One region of the Vibrio sp. TAP-3B genome, then DNA from elsewhere that is predicted to be linked to it. Evidence: predicted binding sites of a transcription regulator. Region 1 holds the regulator's gene; the other holds the start of a gene.

Region 1 (4,216 bases):
ATGTACGTTTGTCTTTGCCATGGGGTCTCTGACAAGAAAATCAAGAAGTTGGCGATAGATGAGGGCGTAACGGATATTCGAGGAATTAAGCAGTGTACGGCACTGGGTAGCCAGTGTGGTAAATGCATCAGACAAGCTAAAGACATTTTAGCGGAAACTGAAACTCGTTATACGGGACTTAAATTACAGCAAGCAAGCTAATGATAATGACTGTGGCTATACAACAGTGATAATTCGCTGAGCCTTTTGACACCTTCTCATTTACTTCTACATTTAAATGAAGCCAAAAGGAGGTTTTGTCATGAAAGGCGATCCAATCATCATTCAGCATCTCAACAAAGTGCTCGGGAACGAGCTAGTCGCTATCAATCAGTACTTTCTTCATGCTCGTATGTATAAAGACTGGGGGTTGAAACACTTAGCCGATAAGGAATATCACGAATCGATAGATGAAATGAAGCACGCAGATCATCTGATTGAACGGATTTTGTTTCTAGAAGGCTTACCAAATTTGCAAGATCTCGGTAAGTTAATGGTCGGTGAAGACGCCAAAGAAATGATTGAGTGTGACCTGAAGCTTGAGATGGCCGCGATCCCAGATTTGAAAGATGCGATTGCCTATGCTGAAGACATTCGAGACTATGTCTCTCGTGATCTATTCCAAGATATTCTCGAAGACGAAGAAGAACATGTGGATTGGTTAGAGACTCAACTTGGCTTGATTGAAATGTCAGGCATTGAAAATTACTTACAAGCCCAGTACGTAGATGAAGAGTAATCTGTGTTGTACAACTTTCTAGTGTGAGAAAGAGCGCCTGACTAGAAAATCAGGTGCTTAATGTAATTACTTGGTCTAATCTCTTTTATTATCGGATCTTTAAGGATATTCCCCGTGATCTTGCCTATGAAGATTAAGCTCTATTCGATAGAATTTATGCCCCCTTACCTAAAAATAACAAAGAGAAACGTCCATGTCTGAAGACAATCGCCAAGCAGTCACTCCAGAAGAAGAACACCGCCAAAAAGCCCTTGATTACCATGCTTATCCAATCCCAGGAAAAATTGCTGTCGAACTGACAAAACCGGCTGAAACAGCAGGCGATCTTGCGCTTGCTTACAGTCCTGGTGTTGCTGAACCAGTGCGTGAAATTGCGCAAAATCCTGACAATGCGTACAAATACACTGGCAAAGGCAATATGGTTGCAGTGATTTCTAACGGCACCGCTATCCTTGGTTTAGGTAACCTTGGCCCACTGGCATCTAAGCCTGTGATGGAAGGTAAGGCGCTATTATTTAAGCGATTTGCTGGCCTTGATTCGATTGATATTGAAGTGAAGCACCGTACCATTGACGAATTCGTGGATACCGTTGCAAACATTGCAGACACATTTGGTGGTATCAATCTTGAGGACATTAAGGCTCCAGACTGTTTTGAAATTGAAAAGCGCCTGATTGAGCGTTGTGATGTGCCAGTATTCCATGATGACCAACACGGTACTGCAATTGTAACCGCGGCAGGTATGCTGAATGCTATTGAGCTTCAAGGCAAAAAGCTAGAAGACGCTACGATCGTTTGTCTTGGCGCTGGGGCTGCGGCCGTTGCATGTATGGAACTGCTGATCAAATGTGGTGCAATGCGTGAAAAGATTTATATGCTAGATCGTAAAGGCGTGATTCATACTCGTCGTGATGACATAAACGAATACAAGCAGTTGTTCGCGAATAACACTGATAAGCGTACGTTGGAAGATGTCATAGAAGGGGCTGATCTTTTCCTTGGGGTATCCGGTCCGAACCTACTTTCACCTGAAGCATTGAAATTAATGGCTGACAAGCCGATTGTATTTGCATGTTCTAACCCTGAGCCTGAAATTAAGCCTGAGCTTGCGCATGAGGTTCGTGATGATTTAATTATGGGAACTGGACGTAGTGATTATCCGAACCAAGTAAATAACGTGCTGTGTTTCCCATTCATATTCCGTGGTGCTCTTGATATTCGAGCAAGCGAAATTAATGATGAAATGAAACTTGCCGCTGTTGAAGCGATTCGTCATCTGGCGAAAGAACCGGTACCAGAAGCAGTACTTAAAGCGGCAGGGGTTGAAAAGCTTGAGTTTGGCTCAGACTACATCATTCCTAAGCCTATGGACTCTCGCTTGCTCCCACGAGTAGCAAAAGCGGTAGCTCAAGCAGCGGTAGAATCTGGCGTTGCTCGTATTGATATGCCAGAAAATTACATGGCGGAATAATCTTCGCGGGTTAATACATAAAAAATGGGACGCGTAGCGTCCCATTTTTCTATACTCAGAGAAAGAGTTCTCTTAAAGACAACATCAATCCACTTACGATTACTCTTCGGTAAACGACTCAAACTCGATACCCATCTCCGTCATCAGCGCTTTTACTTCAGCCGGAATATCATCAGGGCGATCTTTACGAAGATCCTCATCTGTTGGAAGTGGCTGGCCAGTGTACGCGTGTAAAAATGCTTCGCATAGTAATTCGCTATTGGTTGCATGGCGTAAGTTATTGATTTGACGGCGAGTACGCTCATCAGTTAGTACTTTTAAAACTTTTAGCGGGATAGAGACGGTAATTTTTTTTACTTGTTCACTTTTTTTACCGTGCTCGGCATATGGGCTAATGTATTCGCCATTCCAGTCAGCCATTGCGCACCTTCATCTATGTAATCGGTTAAAATAATCTAGGTGCTGATTTTAGCTGCATTTACCGCCATAAGCAAAGACATATGGACGTCTAGAAGTGTTGACGTCTTATTTTTTGACGAGTAAAGTGAATAGAACAGTAGAGGAAGCGTGTGAATCATTTGGAATCCACGAGTCAGATATAGCGCATTCCTGTTTAGAAGTCATCACCCGTGAAAGGATACACCCATGAGCACTCGCAAACCTGCGACCATTGCAGTCCGCACTGGTATTGAATCAGACAGCCAATATCACGCTGTCGTTCCACCTATTTATCTTTCCACTAATTACGGTTTTCCCGCTTTTGGTGAGGTCCCTAAATATGATTACACCCGATCTGGTAACCCTAATCGTGGGTTATTAGAAAGTGCGCTATCTGAATTAGAGTCTGGCCAAGGTGCGGTCGTGACGAACTGTGGTACCTCTGCGTTAAATTTATGGGTTTCTGCCTTTCTTGGGCCCGATGATCTGCTCATTGCTCCGCATGATTGCTACGGTGGGTCTTATCGTCTATTCAATACCCGAGCAAAAAAAGGTGATTTTAAAGTGCAGTTTATTGACCAATCCGATAAACAGGCACTGGATGCCGCGTTGCAGCTCAAACCAAAGCTGATCCTATTAGAAACGCCATCAAATCCGCTTGTTCGCGTGGTCGATATTGCTGAAGTATGTGAAAAAGCCAAGCAAGTTGGCGCACTTGTCGCTGTCGACAACACTTTCTTGACTCCGATATATCAAAAACCGTTGGAGCTGGGGGCAGACTTCGTGATTCACTCAACCACAAAATACATCAATGGTCATTCGGATGTGATTGGTGGCGTGATCATTACCAAAACAGAAGCACATGCGGAAGAGCTTGCATGGTGGGGCAATTGCATTGGTGCAACGGGAACGCCTTTTGATAGTTATATGACGCTGCGAGGCATTCGTACGCTTGGTGCTCGTATGCGAGTGCATGAAGAGAGCTCACAACAGGTACTTGCTTATCTGCAGTCGCAGAGATTGGTCAAAGCCATTTATCACCCAAGTCTCCCAGATCACGCGGGTCATGCTATCGCTAAAAAGCAGCAGTCTGGTTTTGGCTCTATGCTGAGCTTTGAATTTTCAGGATCGTTTCAACAATTGAAAGTCTTTGTGAAAGAGCTGCAATTATTTTCACTTGCAGAATCATTAGGTGGAGTGGAAAGTTTGATTTGCCATCCTGCCTCGATGACCCATCGGGCCATGGGAGAGAAAGCTCTGGCCGAAGCGGGGATTTCACACCAGTTGTTGCGCCTATCTGTTGGCTTAGAAGATGTGCAAGATTTGATCGACGATTTAGAACAGGCCTTCACTAAAGCTGCCCAGTAATAGGAGACGATAATCATGACTGTACAGCGTCAGCTGCATAAATTTGGTGGCAGCAGCTTAGCCAACCCTCAATGTTACTTACGTGTCGTGGATATTCTTAAAGAGCATTCGATAGAAAATGATCTCGTGGTGGTGTCTGCTGCTGGGCAAACCACCAATCG
Region 2 (4,216 bases), 1.3 Mb from region 1:
TTGGTTTCGAGCTTAATTGGGTCTGGTTAGCTGTCGTGCCCGTGTGGGCCTTCTATTATCGTCTTTCTCTCAGCGTTTTTATGATGATGCTAGGTTACACGCTAGCGTGCATTAGCCTGATCTGGTCATTGGAAATACTGGCGCTTCCGGTGTTACATATTTCCATGCTTTTATTTGGCGTGTTATGGATATTGCAGTTCATTGGTCACAAAATTGAGGGTAAAAAGCCTTCTTTTTTTGAAGACTTTCAGTTTCTGTTGATTGGTCCAATTTGGGTGTTTAGAAAGCATTAACACTGTTCCTTTACGCCATTAGGACGCTCTCAAAACTATCTGCCGCCTGAACAACCTGTCATTCTCGTAAACTCAGTATTTTGAGGTTATTTGGAGATATACTTACCTAACCGCGATTAGGTGATATCAACCTTTGTCCAAGCACTCACTTCTGATTCACACTATGATTAACGTGCGACGAAAGCATTTAACCGTAATGTTTATTCTGAGTGACATTGTCACTTTTCGAGGGGGGAGAAATGTACAACCGCGAACACAAGTACGTTTATTGGCGAGAAGAACGTAAGAAAGGTAAGTGGCATTACATCATGAAATCATTTTTTATGATTTTCTGTACATTATTGCTCGGTAAAGTTATAGGGTTGTTTATCTTTGGGGAGCTGCATTCATTTAATGACATATTCGAGCAGCTACCCGCGGATTTTTTTATCATGATGATCGTTGGTTTCCCTATCAGTGTTATCGGGTGGCATCACGAGGAATCAAAGTTTTTCCGAGCGTTACGACGTAGAGAGAAACAATTGAAAAATGAAGGTAACAATAAATCCAAGCCAAATTAACCACTTGATCCACAGGCTGCCAATATATACCCCAAACATCTTAGATTATTTGGGTATCGCTTTTCTCGTTGGCTAGAATTAAGACATCTGCTCTAACTGTTTCTGATATTTTTGCTCTAGTGATTCATTTCCTGCCGCACGCTCTAATAGAATCATTAGTTGTAAAGAGGGTTTCTTGATGCCATACGTTTGGTTAAATCTCAGCAATCTTATTCTTGCGTCAGTGTAGTTCCCTTCCTCAATCTCTAGCTTAGCAAGTTGTAGAATAGAACTGGGCCTGTGGGGATCGTGGTCAATCGCGCGAGCGAAGTAGTATTGTGCTTTATCTCTATTTTGCGATTTTAATGCGCAAAATGCGGCATTTTCGTAGCTGGCAGGAATGAGATAGTAGTAGGGTTGTTTAATCGCACGATTAAACATTTGATCTGCTTTTTGGAAGTCGCCTCGTTTGCAAAGGAAGGTACCATAATTATTTAGTACGTTGCCGTTTTTAGCGTGTTGGCGTAACGAGCGTTTATACATTTTTTCGGCTTTGGAATCTTCACCAACGGTTTCGTAGTAATGAGCCATGGATAATTGAGCTCGATAGTACTGTGGCGCGTGAGTTAAAGCTTGCTGTAGATTGTCATGAGCGCGAACCATATTACCACCCTCTAAGTAGCCAAGACCAAGAGCGATACGTGACTCTGCCATTTCCACCGGATCCGCTTTTGCTATGAGACCGCCATCTTTGTTTACAGTGACGCAGCCTACGAGTGCAACTTGAGATATCAATATAAGTGCACTTAACTTAACTGTTTTCATTCTTCGTCCCTACATCCCTGAATCTCACAGCATAATATGAATTACCCAGCAAAAGCCCATGGAGGAAAAATTACTATGCGATCAGGTTTGCAAACTAGTATAAAAAAGCCGTGATATGGCGGCTTAGTTCACATGCTTAGTAAAGCTCTAATCGTCTTTAGTGAAAGCCTCCTCACTAAAGTGGTCAAGGTCGTAAGGGGTTTGTTGGTAAACGCAGTAGTTAAGCCAATTTAAGAACAATAAATGTCCGTGACTTCTCCAACTCGCAATCGGAGGGTTATCTGGATTGTTATTCTGATAATAATTGACCGGAATAGCGGGTTCCATGCCTTCACTCAAATCGCGAACATATTCGTTGTGCAATGTGAGAGAGTCGTACTCGGGATGGCCGGTAACAAACACATTTCGCTTGTCTTTTGTTGTCGCTAAATAAACACCCGCGACATCTGACGTCGCGAGAATATCCAGATCGGTATGCTCTTCTAAAAAGTGCGGTGAAAAGTCAGCATAACGTGAGTGAGGCGCTAAGAAAGAGTCGTCAAAACCACGCAAAATAGGATGGAATTGATTGTGAATTTGGTGATGATAGACGCCAGACAATTTCTCTTTACGTGTTTTTTTTGGAAGATCGTAAAGTAATTTTAAGCCTGCTTGAGCTGCCCAGCACACATACAGAGTGGACGTGACATGATCCTTTGCCCACTCCATAATCGTTTTAAGGTGGTCCCAATAGATAACGTCTTCAAACTGAACTAATCCAAGCGGTGCTCCGGTGATGATCATACCGTCGAAGTTTTTACCCTTTACCATTTCAAATTGTCGATAAAAAGTATCCAAGTGTTCGGTTGGCGTGTTTTTACTTGGACGGTTGTCAATGCGAAGCAGTTCGACGTTTACTTGCAGTGGGCTGTTTGAGAGTAGGCGTAGAAACTGAGTTTCAGTTTCTATTTTTTTGGGCATCAAATTCAAGATCAGAACTCGCAAAGGTCGTATTTCCTGACTCGCGGCACGCGTCTCACTCATGACGAAGATGTTTTCTGTCCTTAGTACATCAGTAGCTGGTAATTGGTCTGGAATTCTAATTGGCACGACTTTCTCTCCCTAAGTCCCTAAGTGAAGCTATTGTAGACGTCTATACTTCTAAAGTTAACTTAATTAAGTTTAGATGTCGACACGAAATATGACTTTTAAATCGGGTCTTGATGCTATTAGGCTTCACCGTTCATGCGTGGTCATATGATTGTGATTAGAGCAGAGTTTCTGGTCAGATTTGTTTGAAAAGCCGTGAGTACTGTTTGATGGTGGTTATGAGATCAAGTTAGTATACAAAAGTAGCTTAAATAGCAACCTAGTCCCTCATTCATGAACCATAATAAGAAAATAGTCAGCGCATGAGTGTGCGCACATATAAATATCAGTCAACATCGTCAGTGGAGGACATTATGTTCGGTATTTTTAAGAGAAAAACAAAAATTCAGAGCATCGCTCAAGAGGTTCCTAACGTGCTACTGCGCTCGTTTGGCGATAAAGACACTTATGCGCCGAAAGAGATTGATCAAGCCCTTAAGGAGCTTGGTTATGATAAGAGTAAGGATCTGAGTCATTATCAGTATGCGTATGGAATGTTCGCCAATGAAGCATTGTACGTGCAGCTAGGGTTGACGGATGAGTTAGGTAACTATGGTCACTTTCAACGTGAAGTGGGTAAGATGTTGCTCAATACACCAGAGCCGATTGATATGCACATCTATTTTGCTATTTCTCAACAATACCAGAAAGTGCGTCACGCTCCATCTCGTCGAGGGCTAGGAGAAGGCGATGGCGCTTAATCACTGATATCGGTGTAGCATCATGAGATGAGTTGGGTATAATGCGCGGCTTAATATCCTGACATATTGTCAGTTACCATTTCCGTTGAGCGTTGATGCCTTATGTTCAAAATGCTTGTTTCTATGCCGCCGATGATGGCGTTATCGATAGCAATTGTGTGTGAAGTTATTGCTACTTCCTATATTCCCAAAACAGAGCAATTTACAAAATTGATGCCAAGTACGATTGTATTGGTCGGCTACAGCATTGCTTTCTTTTTATTATCTGTAACGATGAAATCGATGCCTGTCGGTGTCGTGTATGCGATATGGAGTGGGGCTGGGATTGTGCTTATCGCGACCGTTGGTTACTTTGTTTATGGGCAGCGGCTTGATTTACCAGCGTTGGTTGGAATTGGGTTTATTATCATGGGAGTAACGATAGTGAACCTGTTATCAAAAACAGTTGGACACGGATAGTGGTGTTTAAACAAATAGGGGACTTCTTTCCCACTGGATATATATCGTACGCAGTGTTCGCATTGTTCTGCCTGTAATTAGCGATTGCACTCCGAATCTTGACCTTATCCCAAGGTTAAGGCCTAGATTAACTTGAAATCGGTTGTAAAGTTGTCAGGAGATGAGCGTGGGGTGTTGTAATCAAGTGCCAAAAAGTGGCACTGGAAAACGGTCTTATTTACTTAAATTCATTGCGGTTTTTTTCTGATTATTTTTGTGATGGCGGCTCTTT

Evidence for each region. The regulator MetJ, encoded in region 1, represses methionine synthesis genes. The targets are predictions, from matches to a motif close to TTAGACNTNTANANGTCTAA.
Region 2: the regulator MetJ is predicted to act here: its motif matches at 2,782-2,801, upstream of metA (homoserine O-acetyltransferase MetA).

The regions. Positions count from the first base shown of each region.
Region 1 is NZ_CM173495.1:2,100,133-2,104,348, reverse strand. It holds gene AC3D28_RS09905 ((2Fe-2S)-binding protein) at 1-201, shown strand; gene bfr (bacterioferritin) at 302-778, shown strand; gene AC3D28_RS09895 (malic enzyme-like NAD(P)-binding protein) at 972-2,249, shown strand; gene metJ (met regulon transcriptional regulator MetJ) at 2,349-2,669, opposite strand; gene AC3D28_RS09885 (O-succinylhomoserine (thiol)-lyase) at 2,895-4,055, shown strand; gene AC3D28_RS09880 (bifunctional aspartate kinase/homoserine dehydrogenase II) at 4,071-4,216, shown strand, end outside.
Region 2 is NZ_CM173495.1:797,988-802,203, forward strand. It holds gene AC3D28_RS03830 (Mpo1 family 2-hydroxy fatty acid dioxygenase) at 1-293, shown strand, start outside; gene AC3D28_RS03835 (hypothetical protein) at 533-853, shown strand; gene pilW (type IV pilus biogenesis/stability protein PilW) at 932-1,657, opposite strand; gene metA (homoserine O-acetyltransferase MetA) at 1,805-2,746, opposite strand; gene AC3D28_RS03850 (DUF6559 family protein) at 3,100-3,486, shown strand; gene AC3D28_RS03855 (DMT family transporter) at 3,610-3,945, shown strand.